3 regions of the Allobosea sp. F3-2 genome follow, and region 2 is predicted to be linked to each of the others. Evidence: riboswitches for the same ligand, from Rfam matches in the RefSeq annotation. Region 2 holds a riboswitch; each other region holds the start of a gene.
What was found. Region 2 has a riboswitch for thiamine pyrophosphate ahead of thiC (phosphomethylpyrimidine synthase ThiC). Riboswitches for the same ligand answer to the same signal wherever they lie in the genome.

Region 1 (7,513 bases), 2.1 Mb from region 2:
GTCGCGGCGCTCAGCGTCGGCACGCTGGCCGAGCGGCTGCGCGAGGACCGGCTGCCCAACGTCATCGCCATGCTGCGCAGCGAGGCAGAGGCTCTCGGCGCGAAGCTCAACCCCTTCGACGTCGCTCTGCGCTATCCCTCGCGCAGTCTGAGCACGGTGGCCGGCTGACGAAGCGCAGCCGCCATGCCGCTTTCAGGCTTGCATCGCGGCGATGGAAGCGGGATGCCGGGGTGAACTCCTCTGCCACGGTGGCCTGTCATGACCGCAACCAAACCCGCCCCCCGCATCGCCATCACCTATTGCTCGATGTGCAACTGGATGCTGCGCTCGGCCTGGCTCGGCCAGGAGCTGCTCTCGACCTTCGGGCAGGACCTCGGCGAGGTCGCATTGATCCCACGGACCGGCGGCATCTTCCAGATCACCTATGACGGCGAGCTGATCTGGGACCGCAAGACCGATGGCGGCTTCCCGGATTCCAAGGTGCTGAAGCAGCGCGTGCGCGACCGGCTCGACCCCGAACGCAGCCTCGGCCATGTCGACGGGCATACGATGCCGACGGAAGCCGAGAGCTGAGGCGCTCTTGCCGTCATGGTCGGGCTTGACCCGACCATCTCGGAAACCAGCTTTCGCGATTCAAGGTTCTCAGGTTAGCGCCAACACCTTCTGATCTTGCACGGAACCACTCCGTCATCCCGGCCGCAGCGAAGCGGAGCGCCGGGATCCATCATAGGGCTCCACGCTCTACGATGGATCCCGGATCTGCGCGGCTTCGCCGCTTGTCCGGGATGACGGAGTGGTTCCGTGCAAGATCAGCAGGCGTTACGCGGCGCCTGAGAACAAGCCTGTCAGGCCGCGTATTTGCGCGTCGCCGCTACCCAGGCCTTCAGCCTCCCCTCGGGATCGGCGTTCAAGGTAATGTCGGTCACCGCCGCGACGATGTCGGCGCCGGCCTCGAAGACGCCCGACGCCCGCTCCAGCGAGATACCGCCGATGCCGACCAGCGGCAGGTTACCGATGCGGCGCTTCCATTCGCCCAGCCGCTCCAGCCCCTGCGGGCCGAAGCGCATCTGCTTCAGGATCGTCGGATAGACCGGGCCGAGCGCGACGTAATCCGGCTCTGTCGCCAGCGCCCGCTCCAGTTCGGCCTCGTCATGGCTGCTGACGCCGAGCTTCAAGCCCGCCTTGCGGATTGCGCCGAGATCGGCGTCGTCGAGATCCTCCTGGCCGAGATGGATGAAGTCGCAGCCCTCAGCGATCGCGAGCTTCCAGTAATCGTTGACGACAAGCACGCAGCCGGCCGCGGCACAAAGCGTCTTCGCCCGCGCGATCTCGCGCGCGACCTCGATCTCGGAGCGATCCTTGACGCGCAATTGCACCAGTTTGACGCCGAGCGGCAGCACCCGCTTCAGCCAGTCGGCGCTGTCGAAGATGGGGTAGAACGGATCGAGCTTCATGCGGGACGAGTCTTTCAGGCCAGGAAGGCTTTGCCCATGACGGGGGTGGAAGGAGCCGCCATGTCGCGCGCCTCGATCGGCTGCGCGGCGAAGGCCTGGCGGCCGGCGCGGATGGCGAGCGCGAAGGCTTCCGCCATCGCCGCCGGATCACCCGCCTTCGCGACGGCGGTGTTGAGCAGGATGCCGTCATAGCCCATCTCCATCGCCTGCACGGCGTGGGAGGGCAGGCCGATGCCGGCATCGACGACGAGCGGGATCTCCGGGAAATGCTGGCGCATGCTGCGCAGGCCATAGGGGTTGTTGAGCCCCCTGCCCGAGCCGATCGGCGCGCCCCACGGCATCAGCACCTCGCAGCCGGCATCGAGCAGCCGGCCACCGATTACGAGGTCCTCGGTCGTGTACGGAAAGACCTTGAAGCCGTCATCGCTGAGAATGCGGGCTGCCTCGACCAGCCCGATCACGTCCGGCTGCAACGTGTCATCCTCGCCGATCACCTCGAGCTTGATCCAGTCGGTGCCGAAGACCTCGCGGGCCATCTCGGCGGTGGTGACGGCTTCTTTGACGGTATGGCAGCCGGCCGTGTTCGGCAGCACCTTGACGCCAAGCTCGCGGATCAGCGCCCAGAAGGCCTGGCCGGCCCCGCCCGCCGATTCCCGGCGCAGCGAGACGGTGACGACCTCGGCGCCAGAGCGCTTCACCGCCTCGGCCAGGATGGCGGGCGACGGGTATTGCGCCGTGCCCAGGAAGAGTGGGTTCTGCGGCTCGAAACCATAGAAGGATGCCATCTCAGCCTCCCTGCATCGGTGCGACGACCTCGATGCGGTCGCCCTCGCTCAAGTTCACTTCGGCGCGCTTTCGCGCCGGCACGAATTCCCCGTTCACCGCCGTCGCGACGATGCGCCCGCCATAGCCGAGCTCGGCCAGCGCCTCGGCCAGCGTCTTCGCGGCGATCTCCTGCGGCGCGCCGTTAAGCAGCAAGGTCATGCAGCATCTCCGGGTTGGATTCCGGGTTCAGAACGGCATCCGCCGCCATTCCCGCCATGGCGGGGCTGAGCAGGAAACCGTGGCGATAGAGCCCGTTGACGTGGATCACCCGCCCGCGGCGCGTCAGCCGCGGCAGGTTGTCGGGAAAGGCCGGACGGGCATCGGTGCCGATCTCGACCACCTCCGCCTCGGCGAAGGCCGGATGCAGCGCATAGGCCGCGCCGAGCAGTTCCAGCATGGCGCGGGCCGAGATGCGACCGCGTTCGCTGTTCTCGATCATGGTCGCGCCAACCATGAAGAGCCCATCGGCGCGCGGCACGATGTAAAGCGGGATACGTGGATGCAGCAGCCGCACCGGCCGCGACAGGCGGATCTCATCGCTGCGGAGCAGCAGCATCTCACCCTTCACGCCGCGCAGTTCCGGCAGGACATCGCACGCCGACAGCCCCCGGCAATCGAGGACGATGTCTGCATCGAGGTCGGCAGGTTCGACCGCGCTGCCGAAATGAATGGCCGCTCCCTTCGCTGCGAGCCGCTCGGCCAACGTGGCAATCGCCTCGCGCGGATCGAGATGCGCCTCGCTGGCGAAGAACAGCCCGCGCGAGAAACGCCCGGCGAGATGGGGTTCCAGCCCGGCAATGGCCTCGCCGTCGATCTCCTCGAAATGGCTGGTACGCTGGCCGAAACGGCGCAGTTCCGAGCGATCCCTGCTGGGCGCGACGACCAGCGTGCCGTTGCGGGCGACGCCGCCAGCATGATGATCCCACCAGTCGGCCGCCTGCTGCCCGAGCCGGATCACCGGCTCCTCGGCGCTCTCGCCCTCGCACCAGGGCGCGAGCATGCCGCCGGCATACCAGGAACAGGCTTCGGCCCCGATCCGCGGGCCGCGTTCATGCACGGTGACCCGCGCCCCACGCGCCAGCAGTTCGGTGGCGCAGGCGAGGCCGACGACGCCGGCGCCGACCACCGCGACGTTCAGGTCTGAGCGAGGGCGAGATGCCGTCATGCTATTCCCTGCTCCCGGGAAGGCAGCGGCCGGTGGCGCGAACAAGGTGTCTGCGAGCCGAGGACCGTTCCCTTCGCCGGCATTACCCGGATCAGGTGCGATGGGTTGGCGCGAACCACGCCTCTCAGCCTTTCGGCACCCCAACGGACAAGCGCAATCTAATGGCCACACTACCGGGGAGCAAGTCGAGCCGGCGCAAGGCTCCTTTGCGGCCGCCTCCTGCCCTCTCGACCACTCCCTTACCAAGGGAGTGCGCCTTGGTCTGTCCAACGCGGATGCACAGGCTGCGCGAAGGAAGTTGTCGGCGAGGCTTGTCAAAGGGCTCTGCAATCGGGCATAGAGCCTCTCGCCGGAGACGTGGCCGAGAGGCTGAAGGCACTCGTTTGCTAAATGAGCATACCCCACAAGGGTATCGAGGGTTCGAATCCCTCCGTCTCCGCCACTCCTAAGCCCTTGAATTTAAAGGGTTTTTCTGTTTTGCGTTCCACGAACTGACACAGCAGCCTGACACATTCGGGACCTCAGAATCCCGACTGGTTCGGGAGCGTTTATGTACCTGCATCGGCGTGGGGCGCATTGGTGGATTCGTAAAGCAGTCCCTGTAGACCTCGTGGAGATCCTTGGTATCGCGGTAGTCCGCCGTCTCTGCGCACCAAGGACTCGGCCTTGATGCCAAGACCACATGAGGCGCTACAGCGGACCACGACCACACTGGCAGCGAGGCGTCTTCAAGCTCAGATCGCAGAGGTTCGAGCTGAGGGCGATCGACGATTGCCACGTATGCGGTCCGGGCGAACTCAGCCTTCCCAGTAGGGCGGACTGCCAAAGGCCTGGCGGAGGCAATCAGCGAAGGCGCGCAGGTTGGCCGAAGGGCGGCGGCCTTCGGGATGCGCCAGATAGATGAATTCGGGCTCCGGCTGGACGCCGATATCGACGACGCGAAGGCGCCCGCTGCGGATCTCGGCGCCGGCGATGAACAGCGGCAGCAGGGCGATGCCGAGACCGGCCAGCGCCGCATCCCGCATCATGTCGCCATTGTTGACGCGCAACGCCGGCCGCCCGCGCACGCTGACGATGCCTTGCGGGCCGCGGAAGCTCCAGTCGCCGACGCCCCGATTGGTGTAGAAGATGCCGCCATGGCCTTCGAGCTCGGCCAGCGAAGCCGGGGTGCCGCTCTGTACCAGGTAATCCGAAGCGACGAGAACCCTGCGGCTTGGCGCGAGCGTCCAGGCGACGAGCCGCGAATCCACGATCGGCCCATGCGGAGAACGGCGTCGTAGCTGTCCGAGGCGGCATCGACGCGGCGGTCGTCGAGGTCGAGCGTCAGCTCGATCTCGGGGTGGCGGGCGAGGAACGGGTAGATCGCGGGGCCGAGATGCATGCGGCCGAAGGTGACGGGCGCCGAAATCCGCAACGAGCCGACGAGGGCGCCGCGTCGGCCGCGGCCTCCTCGACCTCGCCGGTGATGCGCGTGGCGCGTTCGAGAAAGGCGGTGCCGTCCTCGGTGAGCGTCAGCCGGCGGGCGCTGCGATGCAGGAGCGTGGCGCCGAGGCTGTGCTCCAGCTCGGCCAGGCGGTCGCTGACCACCGATTTCGACAGGCGCAGCCGGCGGGCAGCCTCGCTCAGCGAGCCGGCTTCCGCGATGGCGACGAAGGTCGCGATGCCGTCGAGCTTCAACATCGTTCGGCTATTCCGGACCTGAATTTCGCTGATGCGATGCTCATCCGAACGAGAGGTGAATGCTACGTTGCGTCATGCCAACGGGCTGACAGCGACGGTCATCGGCGACCGCCCTCCCGGCAGGCGGGAGATGTACCATGTTGAAAATCGCTTTGGCGCTTGGCGCCCTCGCCTTCGCGGCTCCGGCGGCCGCACAGGTCCCTGACTTCCCGGCCTCCTTCAGGACGCAGGAGATCACGACCAACGGCACGACTATCCATGTCCGGGTCGGCGGCCAGGGGCCGGCGATGGTGCTGCTGCACGGCTATGGCGAAACCGGCGACATGTGGGCGCCGCTGGCGGCGGATCTGGCGCGCGACTACACGGTGATCGTGCCCGATCTGCGCGGGCTCGGCCTGTCGTCCAAGCCCGCCTCCGGCTTCGACAAGAAGACGCAGGCCGGCGACGTCGCCGGCGTGCTCGACGCGCTCAAGATCGAGCGGGCGGATCTGGTGACGCACGACATCGGCAACATGGTCGGCTTCGCCTTCGCCGCGCAGCACCCGCAGCGCGTCCGCCGCTTCGCCCTGATCGACGCGCCGGTGCCCGGCGTCGGTCCCTGGGAGGAGATCCTGAAGAATCCGCTGCTCTGGCATTTCCGCATCGGCGGGCCGGACATGGAGCGGCTGGTCGCCGGGCGGGAGCGCATCTATCTCGACCGCTTCTGGAACGAGTTCTCGGCGACGCCCGCCCGCTTCAGTGAAGCCTCGCGCGAGCACTACGCCAAGCTCTATGCACTACCCGGCGCGATGCATTCGGGCTTCGCCCAGTTCGCCGCCTTCGATCAGGACGCGATCGACAACCGCACCTATCTGGCAGCCGGCGGCAAGCTCACCATGCCGGTGCTGGCAGTCGGCGGCGAGAAGTCGTTCGGTACCGCGATGGCAGCGGTGATGAGGGCCGCGGCGGCCGATGTCACTGAGGGCGTCATTCCCGATTCCGGCCACTGGATCATGGAAGAGAATCCCACCGCCACCACCGCCTTGGTCCGCGCCTTCCTCGACAAGGGGCGCTGATCGATCCCGGCGTTTTCGACGTTCGTCCTGCAGCTTTCACGGGGGCGTTTTCGGAGGTCGGCCAGAGTGATCCACCCCGTTGAATTGGTCCACCCTGAAGTATGTGTTTTGGCAGACAGGAGGACCGAGATGCCGAAGAATGTGAATCAGCACCGAAGCAGGACCCAGGGCAATATGCGTGCCATCTTACTGATTTAATACGTCAACTTGGAAGATAGCTGAGGTCCCGATCGGCGCCGATTCGTACCCCAGAAAGAGCAGAAGCCGCGTGTCAAATCAAAGCATTGCGGTGATCTGAGGTAGGGTCCTGCTTCGGTGCTGTTTCACAGCCTTGCCCGGAATCGGACATTTACATGCTGGGGAACGGGCCCGTTGGCTCCCCTCGCCGCCGCTTGTTCCGACGATATCCTCCCCGTCGTCCCTCCCTCACGGTTGGGCTGTTTCATCGAGATCATTGAGCATCAGCGATCGCCGCCAACGCCCTAGGAGAAAACGATGTCGTCGGTCGAAAGATCGGAGAGCGAAACCCCTTCGATGAGGATGCCGTAGTCGTCGCGGCCGGCGATGGCGAAGTAGACGCCGTCCGGCGTGCCCCGCGAGGCTGCGAGGAAATCGTCGTAATCGTAGACGAAGCCTGCCTGTTCGAACCGGATCACGTCGTCGCTCTCGGTATCAAAATCGGTGATGCGATCGATGCCGGAATGACCGATGTAGAAATCATTCCAGACAAACGCATCGGCACCGGCGCCACCGGTCAAGAGATCGGATCCGTAGAAGTCACCGCCCTCGAGGCGATCGTCTCCGGCGCCGCCGTCCACCCGATCGGATCCGGCGCCGCCGCGCAGCGTGTCGTTGCCGCTCCGTCCCGCGAGCACATCGTCGCCAGCATCGGCGACCAGGGTGTCTTCGCCGTCGCTGCCGCGCAGCGTGTGGTCGAGGCCGGAGCTGTCCCGGACCTCAACCTCGAAGTCCTCGACATTGACGAAGCTCAGCCCCCCGAAAGATCCGGTCGCCGCATCGAACTCGACCGGGCCGGTAGCGCCATAGGTCGTCAACCGCAGCCAGTCGCGTCCTTCGCCGCCGTCGATCTCTCCTTCCAGCGCATGCCCATCGGTGTTGCCAATACCGAAGCCGTCATTGCCTGCACCGCCGTCCAGCCGGTCATAGCCGGCGTACACATGGGACAGCCAGTCGTCTCCGGCGTTGCCGAAAAGTGTGTCGTCGCCCCGGCCACCATGTAGCTGGTCGTTGTCATTGCCGCCGCTCAGACGATCCGAGCCGGAGCCGCCATTCAGCGCATCGTCGCCCGCGCCGCCGAACAGGCTGTCGTCGCC
Region 2 (7,513 bases):
TCGAGACGTCGAAGGTGCCGCCGCCGAGGTCATAGACCGCGATGGTACCCGAGGACTTCTTGTCGAGGCCGTAGGCCAGCGCAGCCGCGGTCGGCTCGTTGATGATGCGCAGCACCTCGAGGCCGGCGATACGGCCGGCATCCTTCGTCGCCTGGCGCTGGGCGTCGTTGAAATAGGCAGGAACCGTGATGACGGCCTGGGTGACGGGCTGGCCGAGATAGGCCTCCGCCGTCTCCTTCATCTTGGTGAGCGTGAAGGCCGAAATCTGCGACGGCGAATATTCCTTGCCGTCGGCGGACACCCAGGCGTCCCCGTTCGAGGCCTTGACGATCTTGTAGGGGACCAGCTTGAGGTCCTTCTGCGTCATCGGATCCTCGAAGGTCCGGCCGATGAGGCGCTTGATCGCGAAGAAGGTGCGCTCCGGATTGGTGACGGCCTGGCGCTTCGCAGGCTGGCCGACAAGGCGCTCGCCGTCATCCGTGATGGCGACGATCGAGGGCGTGGTGCGCGCGCCCTCGGAATTCTCGATGACCTTCGGCGTGGTGCCTTCCATCACTGCAACGCAGCTGTTGGTCGTGCCGAGGTCGATACCGATGACTTTACCCATGGATGGGATCCCTTTCGATTGAGCAGATCGCCGACCCGCGACGCATTCCCGCCGCCTGCCGGCCCATGGACCGGGCCGCCCCCGCTTCAGCGGCGAACGAACCGGTATTCCACGTTTGACGGTGGTTAAACCGCCCCTTGGGCGCGTATATAGTGAGGGTGTTCCCGCCCTTGCAAGACAGGCGAGCCGATTAAGAATCGGGGATTGCGGGGTTTCGGGCTCGTCCGGCGCTTTCCGGCCGACTGTGTCCTTGCGGTCCTTGCGCCGGCTCGCGCGAACCTTCATGCAGGAAGGCCGTTCCGTTTGCGCATGGACAGCCATGAGCCGATCGACGCGCCTCGCCCTTGTTCTGGCGGCAATCTCGGCCGCGATGACGGCGCTTGCGCAGGCGCAACCCCTGCAATTGCCCGGCGCGCAGCCGTTCAATGCTCCCGGCACGCAGCAGGGCGCTCCCTCGCAGCCCGGCGCACCGGCTGCGCCGCGCCAGCCGAGCATGCCCGCGATCAAGATCCCGACCGAGGAGGGGATTCTCGGCAAGGCGCTGCACCGCAACGGCCATCATGGCGAGGCGACCTTCACGAAAACCGCCGGCGGCTTCGGGATGAAGCTCAATCTCGACGGCTTCCAGCCCGTCAATCTCGTCGAAGCCTGCTCCGTTTCCTTCGGCGATGCGCCCGTCCCGGTCACGGCGCTCGGACGCCCGACCGGCGTGCCGCGCTACCGGCTGGAGGCGCCGATCTGCCCGATCGTCTTCGACGTGCTCGACGGTGCCGTCCTCGTCGTCGAGCCGACCGAACCTTGCGTCGTCGAGGCGGCCCAGTGCCGGATCGATCCGCGTGGCCTGTGGGGGCCGGACGCACGGACGATCGCCGCGCAGGCCAAGGAGATCGAGCGGGCGCGCGGCGCCGCCGAACGCGCCGTCCGCGAGGGCTACCGGACCCTGACGGCCAAATCCGACGCCGTCGAGCAGCGCTCGATCGCCCGCGAGCAGGCGGGCTTCTCGTCCGAGCGCGAGACGATCTGCCGCGATTTCCAGCGCGAGGGCCAGATGGGCTTCTGCGCCGCCCGGATCACGGAGGCGCGCGCCGCCAGCCTGCGCGTGCGGCTCGGCCTCAGCACCGAGCCGAAGCCCGCCGCGAAGCCCAAGCCGCGCCCGGCAGCGCCGAAGCCGGCGCCACTCTCGCTCACCCCGACGCAGTAGCAGGGCCAGTACCCGCGGGAACCGCGAGTCATCCCGGGCGACCGAAGGGAGACCCGGGATCCATGCCTGAACCTTGGCCGGAAGCGCTCCGGCATGACTCCCGGATCGGCGCGGCTTCGCCGCCTGTGGGATGACGGCGCGAATTGAGCGCATGTTGTCCGAGCCCGTTTTGACATGATCGAGCCCTCATCCTGAGGAGCCATTCCGCGAGGAATGGCGTCTCGAAGGATGCTCCAGGAGGCTCAGGAGACATCTGGAGCATCCTTCGAGACGCGCCTAACGGCGCTCCTCAGGATGAGGGCTGACATTCCAAACTGATTCTCAGGCCATCCGCGCGCGCAGCGCCGCCTCGTCGAGCCCGGCGAGCGCATCGATCAGATGCATCGCGAAACTGCCGGGGCCGGCAGCGCGCTCGGCCGCGATCTCGCCGGCGATGCCATAAGCAGTGAGCGCCGCAGCGGCGGCGATCGCAGGGTCCGTTTCGACTGCCAGGCAGGCGGCGATCAGCGCGCTCGAAGCGCAGCCGAGTCCGGTGACTTTCGTCATCAGCTCATGGCCATGGCTAACGGTGACAACACGCCCATCGCCTTCAATGCGGTCGACCTTGCCGGTGGTCACGCGCAGGACGCCATTCGCCCCGCTCATGACGGGAGAGAGCGCCGCCATCTCGGTGGCATTGCCGCGCACAATGACGCCGGGCAGCCGCATCACGTCCTCGGCCAGCTGCAACCGAATCGACGACAGCTCGACGAAGACCGGATCGAGCACCAGCGGGATGCCGCGGTCCCGCGCCACGGCGAGGAGCTTCGGGATGGCGCGCTCGCCCTCCGGGCTGATCGTGCCGAGATTGATCAGGATTGCGCCTGCTCCCGCTGCGACAGCAGCAACCTCCTCCGGATGGCTTGCCATCGAGGGTACGGCTCCGAAGGCGAGCAGCATGTTGGCGGTGACGTTCTGTGCCACCGTATTGGTCAGGCAATGCACGCGCGGGCGACGCTCTGCCACCCGCGCGAGGATCGACGCGACCTGGGCCGCGTCGAGACTGTCGTTCATGCTGCTCATTCGGCCGCAGGTAGATAGATGCTGCCGCCCTTGTCGAGGAATTCCTTCGACTTGGCCGCCATGCCTTCTGCTGCCATCGCTTCAAGGTTGGCGCGCTCATTGTCGCTCATCGCCTGCACCTCGGCGCGCAGGTCCTGGGTGATCTTCATCGAGCAGAATTTCGGCCCGCACATCGAGCAGAAATGCGCGACCTTGTGGGCGTCCTTCGGCAGCGTCTCGTCGTGGAATTCGCGCGCCGTGTCGGGATCGAGCGCCAGGTTGAACTGATCCTCCCAGCGGAAGTCGAAACGGGCGCGGGAAAGCGCATCGTCGCGAATCTTCGCGGCAGGATGGCCCTTGGCGAGATCGGCCGCGTGGGCAGCGATGCGGTAGGTGATGACGCCGGTCTTCACATCGTCGCGGTTCGGCAGGCCGAGATGCTCCTTCGGCGTGACGTAGCAGAGCATGGCGCAGCCATACCAGCCGATCATCGCAGCCCCAATGCCCGAGGTGATGTGGTCATAGCCCGGCGCAATATCGGTGGTCAGCGGGCCGAGCGTGTAGAACGGGGCCTCGCCGCATTCGCGCAGCTGCTTGTCCATGTTCTCCTTGATCTTGTGCATCGGCACATGGCCGGGGCCCTCGATCATCACCTGGCAGCCCTTGTCCCAGGCGACCTTGGTGAGCTCGCCCAGCGTCTCAAGCTCGGCGAACTGGGCGCGGTCATTGGCGTCGGCGATCGAGCCGGGGCGCAGTCCGTCACCCAGCGAGAAGGAAACGTCGTATTTGCGCATGATGTCGCAAATCTCGTCGAAGCGCTCGTAGAGGAAGCTTTCCTTGTGATGCGCCAGGCACCAGCGCGCCATGATCGAGCCGCCGCGCGAGACGATGCCGGTGACCCGCGATGCAGTCAGCGGGACATAAGGAAGCCTCACGCCGGCATGGATGGTGAAATAGTCGACGCCCTGCTCGGCCTGCTCGATCAGCGTATCCTTGAAGACCTCCCAGTCGAGCTTGATCGGATCGCCGCCGACCTTTTCCAGCGCCTGGTAGATGGGCACGGTGCCGATCGGCACCGGCGAGTTGCGCAGGATCCAGGAGCGGATGTTGTGGATGTTGCGGCCGGTGGAGAGGTCCATGACCGTGTCGGCGCCCCAGCGGATCGCCCAGACCAGCTTCTCGACCTCTTCGGCGGCGCCGGAAGTCACGGCCGAATTGCCGATATTGGCGTTGATCTTGACCAGGAAATTGCGGCCGATCGCCATCGGCTCGAGTTCGGGATGGTTGATGTTGGCCGGGATGATGGCGCGCCCACGCGCGATCTCGTCGCGGACGAATTCGGGCGTCACGAATTCCGGCACAGCGGCGCCGAAGCTCTCACCGTCGGCATGGCGCTCGCGGGCGCCTTCGAGCATCGCGGCGCGGCCGAGATTCTCGCGATGCGCGACATAGATCATCTCGGGCGTGATGATGCCGGCCTTCGCGAACTCGTATTGCGTCGCCATCTGGCCCGGCTTCGCCTCGAGGATCGGGCGCTGCGCCGGGCAGGCGGGCACGAGATGTTCTTCGCCGATATGGCCGTTATCGGCCGCCGTGACGGCGCGGCCGGGCACGGTCTGGAAGCCGCGGGCGTCGAGCCAGGCGCGGCGCGGCTGAACCAGGCCGGCATTGAGGTCGATCTTGGCGTCGGTTTCGGTATAGGGGCCGGAGGGATCGTAGATGCGCACCGGCGGCTCGGCATCGGTCGTCAGCACGACCTCGCGAAAGGGCACGCGCATCTCGGGATGATCGGGCGCAGCGACATAGATCTTGCGCGAGCCGATGATCGGGCCCGTCGTCACGCTTTGCGGCGCGGCCTTGACACTGTTCTTCTGGGGCTTGGTGTGGGCATTCATGAGGATCTCCTCCTTGGTTCAGGTCAGGAGATCCGGGCTTGAAAGCGGTCCAGTCGCTGTCTGCGGGCAAGATTTGAGCCTTGCGATCGCGTTCCAGTCCCTCCGCCGGTATGACCCGGATCAGGTTCGACGGGTTCGGCTTCGAAAGCCATCTCAGCCCTTGCGGGCACCCCTCGGAACAGCGGCGAGGTTAGGCGTAGCGCGGCCACTTGGCAACGGGCGATCGGAAGGGGGGAAGAAGCCTTCAGGCGGAGCGATCGACGAGGCCGCCCTGACCGGCCGGAAGGCTCGCCCTGGTCTGCTCGACGCTTTGCTGGAGCATGGTGACGAGGCTTTGCTCGGCCTGCGCATTCTGCCTGAGCATCTCGACGGACAGCGCCTGCTGCGTCGAGGCGGCCTGCATCGTGACGATACTTTTGGCAAGGGAGACGGCGTCGCTCATGCGGGCGACGCTAGTGTGCCGGCCTTGCCAAACCCTGAACGGCCTCAGGGCCTGATGATCGAGGGCACCGGGCGCGGCATCGGCGGGTCGCGACTGGGCTGCGGCGGGCCAGCCTGTGCCCTGTCGTCGCGCTGCCCACGCCCCTCGGCACGTGGCGGCGTGGCCCGCTCCCCGGCCGGCGGACGCGCGGACTCATCGGCACGTGGCGCCGTCGGCACGCCGGGGGCACGCTGTTTCACGGCAGGAGGCGCATTCTGAGCCCAGGTCGGAAACGGCGCGAACGAACCTGCAAGCACCAATCCCGCCATCGCCAGAGCGGAAATCTTCATGGCGGCATCTCCCATCAGCGATTCCTCCGGAAGAGGAACCGCTATGGGCGCGCGGGGTTCCCCGCACGCAGCGAAGAACGGGGCCGCCCATGGAGCAGCCCCGTCCGAGGGTCAGCGGTTCTGGCCGGTCAGCAGCGGCGTGATGCGCCGCAGCGTCACGCGCCGGTTCTCGTGGGAAGCCTCCTGCGTCTGAATCTTCAGATACTGCTCGCCATAGCCCTGGGTCGTCAGGTTCTCCGGCGGGATCTGGAAGTCGCGCGTCAGGATCTCGGCGACCGACTGGGCCCGGCGATCCGAAAGCGAGAGATTGTCGACATCGGGACCGACGGCGTCGGTATGCCCCTCGACGAGGAACACCTCGTTGGGCGAGCTCTGCAGGGCGCGCTTGACCGAATCCGCGATCACGGCCAGACGCCGCCCCTGATCCGGCGAAACCTGCCAGGAACCGGTGTCGAAGTTGATCGTGTCGATATCGACGCTGCGCATGCGGGCGCGCAGATCCGGCGAGTAGCGGACCTCGTCCAGCGTATAGCGACGCGGTATCGCGGCGATCGGCGGCGCCATGATCGTCTCGTAGATCAGCGCCTCGTCGGCCTGATCCGCATCGACGATATAGCGCTCGCGCGGGATCGGCAGCGGCGGCGGCGGCAGGATCACGACATCATCGGCGAAGCGCCCAGGGCGATCGCGCAGAGTATTGTCGATGATCACCACCTCCCGGTCATCGCGATCGATACGGGTGCGGCGGATCAGCCGGCCCTCCTGATCGGTGACGGTAACGATGCGCGTGCCGTCGGGTCGCTCGAACACGGTCCGCATCTCGCCGTCGCGGCGCTCGGAGCGCCCTTGCCAGCCGAGATCGCGGAAGCGCTGATCCTCATCCTGGCGGATGATGGCACGGCCGTCGTCGTCGCGGATGATGGTGCGGCCGGGCTCGCGGATGACGGTGACATCACCCTCGCGCCGCTCCTCGCGCCGCGCCCGAATGTCGTCGAAGCGCTGCGCTCCCTGAACGGCCATGATGCCACCGATCGCACCGACGCCGAGACCGATCGCGCCGGCCACACCCGGCGAGATGCCGCCGCGCCGGCCTTCGCGCTGCGGCGGCTGGCTGGGGAAGGCTCCGCCGGCCGGAGGCTGTGCCGGAGCCACGCCGGGCTGGGTCGGCGCGACACCGGGTTGCACCGGAGCTGACGTGCCGGGGGCGGCTGCCGGAGGCGCGCCCGGAGCGGGGCGTGCCGGCTGAGCGGGCGCCACTCCTGCAGGCGGCGTGCCCGGGGCTGGAGCTGGAGAGGCGGCGCCGGGTTGGGCCGGAGCCGGAGCGATCGGGGCCGTGGCCGGAGGCGTAGCGGGACGCGGCGCCTGTGTCGGAACTGCGCCAGCAGGCGGAGTTGGCGCTATAGCGCCCGGTTGAGCCGGAGCGGCCGGAGCGCCGGGAGCGGCAGCTGGAGGCGCCGCCAGGGGCTGCGGCCCGGTCGGCGCCGAGGGAGCCGTGCCGGGCTGCGGCGCTGCGCCCAGCGGCCGCTGGGACGGAGCAGCGGAAGGCGGGACGGCCGGCCCCCCGCGCGGAACCGCGGAGGGTGGCGCGCCGGCACCGGGCTGAGGCGCTGCGCCGGGAGCAGCGGAAGGCGGAGCGCCGGGCGGACGCGGCTGCCCGGCGGGAGCCGAGGGAGGCTCAGCCGGCTGCGGTGCAGCCGCCGGAGGGCGAGCCTGGGGCGGAGCAGCAGAGGGCGGCACGGCCGGGCCGCCGCGCGGCACGGCCGAAGGCGGCGCGCCGGGCTGGGCCGGAGCCGACGGCGGAGCTGCTTGCGGACGCTGGCCGGGTTGTGCGCCGGGCGCAGCGGCCGGCGGTGCAGACGGCTGCGGCGCTGCGCGCGGCGGCGTCGGCACGGTGGGCTCCGCCGGCGGACGCGGTGGTGTCGGTCGGGTCGCGGGCGGTTGCTCAGGCGCTGGGCGCAGAGCGGGAGGTGCCTCGCGGGGCATCTGCGGACGCTCGGG
Region 3 (7,513 bases), 820 kb from region 2:
CCGCCTCTTCCCCGACATGACGCCGGAAGAGCATGTCGTCATGACCATCCTGCAGCGGCTCGGCCGGGCGACACGCATCTTCGCCCGTTTCCACGGCGATTCCGAAGCACGCGACGAAGCCGCCGAGGTCCTCGCCACCCTCGGGCTCACCGAAGTCGCGCGCCGCAAGGTCGCGACCATCGCCTATGGCCAGCAGCGCCTGCTCGAGATCGCGATCGCTCTGGCGCAACGCCCGAAGGTGCTGCTGCTCGACGAGCCGGCAGCCGGCGTGCCTTCCGCCGACACGCCACGCATCGAGGAGGCCCTGGCCCGCCTGCCCCCCTCGCTCGCCGTGCTGATGATCGAGCACGACATGGACCTCGTCTTCCGCTTCGCCAAGCAGGTCGTGGTGCTGGCCGCCGGCGAACTCATCTTCCAGGGTCTGCCGGCTGACGTCGCCAAAGACCCCAGGGTCCGTGAAGCCTATCTCGGGAATTACGCGCATGCCGGCAGCCACGCTTGACGTTCGGGACTTAAGCGCCGGCTACGGCCAGACCCATGTGCTGGAGGAGGTCTCCTTCTCCGTGCCGGCGGGCGGGCGCCTCTCCATCCTCGGCCGCAACGGCATGGGCAAGACCACGCTGATGGCGAGCCTGATGGGGCTGACCCGCCGCTATGCCGGCGGCATCAGCCTCGGCGGCACCGACGTCACCGCGCTCGGCACAGCGGCACGCGCCCGCGCCGGCATTGGCCTCGTCCCCCAGACCCGCGAGGTGTTCAAGGGGCTGACCGTCGAGGAAAACCTCTTCGCCGGGTTGAAGGGCCGCCCGCGCAGCGCGATCGAGGAGGCCTATGCACTGTTTCCGCGTCTGCAGGAGCGCCGCCGCAACATGGGCTCGCAGCTCTCCGGCGGCGAACAGCAGATGCTGGCGACAGCCCGCACCATCCTCGGCCAGCCCTCGGTGCTCCTGCTCGACGAGCCACTTGAAGGCCTCGCTCCCGTCATCTGCGACATGCTGATGGAGGCCTTCACCCGGCTCGCGGCAAGCAGCGCGATGACGATCCTCTTCGTCGAACAGCGCCTGGAAAGCGCGCTTGATTTTGCCGAGGACGTGATCATCCTCGAGCGCGGCCGGATTGTCTGGTCGGGCAAGCCCGCCGCGCTGCGCAGCGATGCCACGGTGCTCGAGCGCTATATCGGCGTCGGCGGGCTGCACTGACGAAACGTCAGAACCCGACTGAGCGCTCATCCTGAGGAGCAGCCAACGGCTGCGTCTCGAAGGATGCTCCAGAGGGCTCCAGAGCTCCTGAAACATCCTTCGAGACGGCCCTTCGGGCCTCCTCAGGATGAGGGCTCGGATTGGAGATCAGACAGCGAATACCGCCGCTGCCGCTTAAATGCTGAAGCGCGCACCGGCGCGGGCAAGCCCGCCGGAGATGGCGACCGGCGTGCCGTCGGCGCGCCAGCAGGCGGCGCCCGTCAGCGTGCCGTCCGGGTTGAAGGCGATGGCGTTCATGCCACCGGCGACGCGCGGCGAACGCACGATCCTGTGGCCGCGCGCCGCAAGCTCCTGCGCCACGGCCTCGGGAATCGCCTCTTCGAGTTCGAGCACGCCACCCTCGGTCCAGACGCGCGGCGCCTCGACCGCCTCCTGCAACGTCATGCGATGGTCGATCAGGTTGACGATCGCCTGCAGCGCCGAGGGAAAGATGCGCAGAGCGCCGGGCAGGCCGAGCGCGAAGGCGAGCCTGCCCTCCTTCAGCGCCATCATCGGCGCCATCGAGGTGAAGACCCGCTTTCCCGGTGCGATCGAGAGCGCCCGGCCGGGATGCGGGTCGAAGTTGAACATGTAGTTGTTGGCGATCATTCCGGTGCCGGGGATCTGGACGCAGGCTCCGAACAGCCCGTTGATCGTCTGCGTCGCGCTGACGACGTTGCCCTGCGCATCCGCAACGGTGACATGGGTCGTGTCGGCAGACTCGCCGCCTGACAGCCCCGCCGTCCAGCTCTTCGCCCGGCCCAGCTCGATCAGCGCGCGCCGCTCAGCGGCGTAGTTCTTGTCGATCAGCCTATCGACGGGAACCTTGACGAAGGCGGGATCGGCGGTCGCCACTGCCCGGTCGGCGAAGGCGATCTTCAGCGCCTCGGCCAGCAGGTGCACGGCATCCGTCGAGCCGAAGCCGAGCGCGCCGATGTCGTAGCCTTCGAGGATATTGAGCATCTGCGCGATATGCACGCCCGAGGACGAAGGCGGCGGCGGGCCGATGATCTCGTAGCCGCGATAGGAGCCGCGGATCGGCTGGCGCAGTTCGATGCGGTAATTGGCGAGGTCAGCCTGATCGATCAGCCCGCCATTCGCGGCCATGTAGTCGGTCAGCGCCCGCCCGAGCCGCCCGCCATAGAGCGCCTGCGGTCCTTCCGCCGCGATCAGCTTCAGGCTTGCGGCATAATCGGACTGGATAAGCCGCGCGCCGGACTGGAGCGGCTGGCCGCCCGGCAGCAGGAGAGCGGCAAGACTCGGATCACGGGCAAGATCAGCGGCATTGTCGGTGATGCAGTTCGAGAGATAGGGCGTGACGACGAAGCCGCGCTCCGCCAGCCCGATCGCCGGCTGCAGCACCTCGGCCAGCGGCAGCGTGCCGAAGCGCGCCAGCGCCTCGCACCAGCCCTTGAGCGCGCCCGGCACGGCGACCGCCTTGGCGCCAACCACGTTCTCGCGATCGCGCGTATCGCGCTGCCTGCCGATCTCGTCCGAGAGGCAATCATACATATCGGGCGTCGCATGGACCGGTGCAGTCGAGAGATTGTCGATCACGACATGGCGCCCATCGGCGAGGCGAATATGGCTCAAGCCCCCGCCGAGAATGCCGACCATCATCGGCTCGGCGACGGTCAGCGCGAACAGCGAAGCCACCGCCGCATCGATCGCATTGCCGCCGGCGAGCAGCATCTGCGCACCCGCCGCCGAGGCAAGCGGATGGTTGGTGACGACCATCCCGCGCGAGCCGGTGGCCGGCTTCTTCTCGCAGGTGAAGGAGGCGATGCGGGGCGGCGGTGCGGAAACGTTCATGGGCGGCACAGAAACGGTTTTGCAGGCCGGCGTCGAGCCTCTTCTTCGACATGCGCGCCATGTCCCGGCTTCTCGCCGAATACAACGGGCCCTGCGCCGGCAACGCTTGACAAGCCATGGCCCGAAGCCCCACCTAAACCTTGTTCCCAGGGGGGCCTCGCTAGGAGGCTGAGATTCCGCCGGCCGGGCTTTAGGCCCGGCAACGCGGTGACCCTACGAACCTGATCCGGATCATGCCGGCGTAGGGATGCGGGACATGCGGCCGTCGAGGCCCTGATTCCAGCTTGCGCCCATGATCCTGTCGCGATCGACGCTCTCGGATTGCCCGCGAGCGTCCGGACGGAGTGGGCCGCAGTGACGCAAGCCGAGATCATCGAGGCGCTCCTGGCGTTCATCGCGCTTCCCGATGCGTCGGAAGCCGAATTCGAGGCGATGGCGCTGAAGGTTTTCGCCTATCAGTTCCGCAACAACGAGCCCTATAAGCGCTTCGCCCTGCAGCGCGGCCGCACGCCGCTCTCGGTCAGGCGCTGGCGCGACATCCCGGCCGTGCCGATCACCGCCTTCAAGGACCTGACCCTGAGTTGCAGCCCGCCGGAAGCGGCGGAGCGCGTCTTCATGACGAGCGGCACGACACAAGGGATACGCGGCCGCAGTTACCATCCAACGCTCGCCGTCTGGAGCCGCTCGATGCTGGTCAACTTCCGCAAGCGCTTCATGCGCGGCCGCGAGCGCATCCGCATGGGCATCCTCTTCCCCGACGAGACGGAGCTGCCCAATTCCTCTCTCGCGCACTACCTCGGCCTCGCCCGGCGCGAATGCGGCACGCCCGACTCCGAGGTCTTCATCGGCACGGCCGGCCTCGATTTCGACCGTTTGCTGCCGACGCTCGCGCAAGCCGAAGCGAGCGGCGAGCCCTATGCCCTGCTCGGCGCGAGCTATTCCTTCGTACCGCTGATGGATGCGCTTGCGGCAAGCGGCCGGCGCTTTTCCCTGCCGGAAGGCAGCCTCATCCTCGACACCGGCGGCTTCAAGGGTCAGTCGCGCGAGCTCGGGCCGGACGAGTTCTATGACGGTCTCGCCGCCGCCTTCGGCGTGCCGCGCTCATCCTGCATCAACATGTACGGCATGACCGAGCTGAGCTCCCAGCTCTACGACGATGGCAATGCGGCCTGCCCGTCGGTCAAATCCGGCCCGCACTGGATCCGCAGCCGCGTGATCGATCCGCTGACCGGAGCGGACCTGCCGGAGGGCCAGCGCGGCGTCATCGTCCACCACGACCTTGCGCATTTCAACTGCGTCTCGGCAATCCTGACCGAGGATGCCGGCGAGATCGTGCCGGGCGGCTTCAAGCTGTTCGGCCGAGTCGATGGCGAAGCCTCTAAAGGCTGCTCCGTCGCCGTGGCCGAATTCCTGGCGGCAGCGCGAGGCTGACTGACGTGATCGAGCATGCGGGCCATCTGCCGGGCCTGAGCCGCGAGACGCTGCGCTGGCGTAAGGTCAGCCATAGCGCCTGGGGTGAGAGTGCCACCATTGCGCTGCCGGAGCTCGACGAGGCGCAGGCCGCGGCTCTTTGCGCGCATGTCCGCAGCAACGCCCGCGCCCGGCTGAAGCGGATGGACACCGCACGCATCGTCGCTGCGATCGACGCCGCCATCGCGCGCCTGCTCGACCGCGCGCACCCGCTGCGACGCAAGGCCGAATATCTGCTGCCGATCGTCACCGGCTATGATCGCGAAACCGTCCGCCTCGGCTTGACCGGCTATCTCAAGACCTTCCGGCGCCCGCAGCTCCTGCGCTTCCTGGCCGAGGATTTCGCCAATCCCGCCGTGCTCGACGGCTTCCAGCCGACGCCCAAGGGCGGCTATCTGCGCGCCCATGGCCCGGAGCTGCTGCTGCATGTCTGGGCCGGGAACGTCCCGGCGCTCTCGCTCTGGAGCCTGATCTGCGGGCTCCTGGTCAAGGCTGGCAGCATCGGCAAGCTCGCTTCGGCCGAGCCGCTGACCGCCGGCTGGTTCGCCAGCCTCATCACCGAGATCGACCCGGAACTCGGCGAATGCCTCGCCATCGTCTGGTGGAAGGGCGGCGAAGCGGCTGCCGAACCCGTTTTCCTGCGCGAGGCCAATACCGTTATGGCCTATGCCGGCAACGACACGCTCGAAGCCCTGCGCGCCAAGCTGCCGATCACGACACGCTTCCTTCCGCATGGCCACAAGATCGGCTTCGGCGTGATCGCGCGCGAGGCGCTCGACAGCCGCAAGGCGCCGGCGCTTGCCCGGCTCGCCGCTCATGACGTCGCCCGCTACGAGCAGCAGGGCTGCTATTCGCCGCAGATGCTCTTCGTCGAACGCGGTGGACGGGTCAGCCCCGCCGAATTCGCCCGTTACGTCGCGCGGGAGCTCGGCGCCCTCGCCCACCGCCATCCGCGTCGCGCCCTCTCGCAAGGCGAAGCCACCTCCATCGTCGCCTGGCGCGGCGCACAGGAAATACGCGCCTTGGACGGCGGAACCGAACTGTTCGGAGAGCCCTCCGATACGTGGAGCATCGTCCATGTCGATGCAGCCGAGGACCTAAGCCCAACGGGTCTCAATCGCACGCTCAAGCTGGTTTCGGTCGAGAGCCTCGACGATGTCCCGGCCCTCGTCGCGCCTCATCGCAGCTTCCTGCAGACCGCGGGCGTTGCGGCGGCGCCGGAGAGGCTGTTTCGGCTCGCCGAGGGGCTCGGCGCGGTCGGTGTCACCCGCATCGCCCCGCTCGGCCGCATGACGGCGCCGGAAGCCGGCTGGCACCATGACGGGCGCTTCAGCCTGCTCGATCTCGTCACCCTGACCGAGGTCGAGCAGAGCGCGGAAGCGGCGGCGGAAGGGTTCGCACCCTATGTCGACTGACCTCCCCACACCCGGATTCGTCGCGATCGAGCAGGTCCGCTATCGCTATGGCGCGGCGGGCCCCGCGATCGTCGACGGCGTCGACTGGGTCATCCCGCGCGGCGAGATCCACTGCCTGCTCGGCCGCAGCGGCTGCGGCAAGACCACATTGCTGAAGCTCGCCGCCGGCCTGCTCAGGCCGACCGAAGGCGCCATCCGCATCGGCGGCGAGGCGCTGCATGGCCCGAGCCCCCGCGCCGGCTTCGTCTTCCAGGCTCCGACCCTGCTCGACTGGCTGAGCGCGCTCGACAACGTCCTGCTGCCGGTCTCGCTGAAGCGCCGCCCGACCGCCGCCGACCGCGACGCCGCGCTCGATCTGCTCGCCCGGGTCGGCCTTGCGGACTTTGCGGCGCGTCGGCCTACCGAGCTCTCCGGCGGTCAGCAGAGCCGCGTCGCCGTCGCCCGCGCGCTGGTCGGCCAGCCGGATCTGCTGCTGCTCGACGAGCCTTTCGCCGCGCTCGACGCCCTGACGCGCGAGGAATTGCAGGACGACCTGCTGCGGCTCTGCACTCTCCATGGCACAACCGCGCTCTTCGTCACCCATGATATCGGCGAGGCCGTCTATCTCGCCGACAAGGTCGCGGTGATGGCCGCCGGCCGCCTCAGTCATGCACGCCGGATCGAGCTGGCCCGGCCGCGCCATCGCGACATGCGCTACGCTCCCGGCTTCGCCGCCGCTTGCCATGAGCTGCGCGACGCCATGGACGGCGAGACTGTCGCCGTCGCAAGCCGGAGGCCGGCGGCATGACGGCGCGCCTGCCCTCCCTCCTGCTGCTGTTTGCCCTTCTCGCGGGCTGGGAAGCCTGGTGCCGGCTCGGCGGCCTGTCGGCGCTCGTCCTACCGCCGCCCTCGGCCGTGCTCGCGACGCTGTGGAGCGAGATCGCCACGGGCCGACTCTGGCCACATCTCGCCGTAACCGCGGCGGAGATGGCACTGGGCTTGGGCATCGGCACCGTCGTCGGCCTCGGCATCGGCATCCTGCTGGCGGAAGTGCCTGCGCTCAGCCGGCTGCTGCGCCCTTATGTGCTGGCGAGCCAGCTCGTGCCCAAGCTCGCGCTCGGCCCGCTCTTCATCATCTGGTTCGGCTTCGGCATGACGCCGACGGTCGTCATCACCGCGCTGATCTGCTTCTTCCCGCTGATGGAAAACACGCTGACCGGAGTGAGTGAGATCGATCCGGCCCGGCGCGAGCTCTTTCGCATGCTGGGCGCGAGCCGTCTCCAGACCCTGCTGCGCCTCAAGCTGCCCGCCGCCCTGCCCGTCATCATGGCTGGCCTGCGCGTCGCGGTCGTGCTCGCGCTGGTCGGCGCGGTGGTCGGCGAGTTCATCGGCGGGCGCATCGGGCTCGGCGCCTCGATCATTGCCGCCCAGAGCGTGATGGATTCAAGCCTGATCTTCGCGCTCTTCATCGTCATCACTGCTCTGGGAATGCTGCTCTACGAGGCCGTGCGCCTGCTCGAGCGCCGCGTCCTGCACCGCTTCTCGAAAGGCTAGACCATGCCAGCCCTCCGCACCCTGCCCGGCATTCTCCTGCTCGCC

Region 1: another riboswitch for thiamine pyrophosphate. It lies ahead of thiO (glycine oxidase ThiO); the one in region 2 lies ahead of thiC (phosphomethylpyrimidine synthase ThiC).
Region 3: another riboswitch for thiamine pyrophosphate. It lies ahead of FQV39_RS22315 (LuxE/PaaK family acyltransferase); the one in region 2 lies ahead of thiC (phosphomethylpyrimidine synthase ThiC).

What each region holds. Positions count from the first base shown of each region.
Region 1 covers NZ_CP042331.1:1,942,908-1,950,420, forward strand. Annotated here, with positions in the region: gene FQV39_RS08995 (IclR family transcriptional regulator) at 1-168, shown strand, start outside; gene FQV39_RS09000 (Rdx family protein) at 259-573, shown strand; gene FQV39_RS09005 (thiamine phosphate synthase) at 846-1,454, opposite strand; gene FQV39_RS09010 (thiazole synthase) at 1,469-2,239, opposite strand; gene thiS (sulfur carrier protein ThiS) at 2,241-2,438, opposite strand; gene thiO (glycine oxidase ThiO) at 2,422-3,417, opposite strand; TPP riboswitch at 3,496-3,597, opposite strand; tRNA gene FQV39_RS09025 (tRNA-Ser) at 3,796-3,886, shown strand; partial or broken gene FQV39_RS09030 (LysR family transcriptional regulator) at 4,242-5,124, opposite strand; gene FQV39_RS09035 (alpha/beta fold hydrolase) at 5,262-6,179, shown strand; gene FQV39_RS34125 (calcium-binding protein) at 6,662-7,513, opposite strand, start outside.
Region 2 covers NZ_CP042331.1:4,007,290-4,014,802, forward strand. Annotated here, with positions in the region: gene dnaK (molecular chaperone DnaK) at 1-607, opposite strand, end outside; gene FQV39_RS18385 (hypothetical protein) at 927-1,808, shown strand; gene FQV39_RS18390 (hydroxyethylthiazole kinase) at 2,130-2,861, opposite strand; gene thiC (phosphomethylpyrimidine synthase ThiC) at 2,867-4,744, opposite strand; TPP riboswitch at 4,824-4,928, opposite strand; gene FQV39_RS18400 (hypothetical protein) at 4,989-5,186, opposite strand; gene FQV39_RS18405 (hypothetical protein) at 5,231-5,515, opposite strand; gene FQV39_RS34225 (OmpA family protein) at 5,627-6,700, opposite strand.
Region 3 covers NZ_CP042331.1:4,830,056-4,837,568, reverse strand. Annotated here, with positions in the region: gene FQV39_RS22330 (ABC transporter ATP-binding protein) at 1-502, shown strand, start outside; gene FQV39_RS22325 (ABC transporter ATP-binding protein) at 483-1,199, shown strand; gene ggt (gamma-glutamyltransferase) at 1,374-3,050, opposite strand; TPP riboswitch at 3,189-3,316, shown strand; gene FQV39_RS22315 (LuxE/PaaK family acyltransferase) at 3,405-4,481, shown strand; gene FQV39_RS22310 (acyl-CoA reductase) at 4,487-5,935, shown strand; gene FQV39_RS22305 (ABC transporter ATP-binding protein) at 5,925-6,722, shown strand; gene FQV39_RS22300 (ABC transporter permease) at 6,719-7,468, shown strand; gene FQV39_RS22295 (ABC transporter substrate-binding protein) at 7,472-7,513, shown strand, end outside.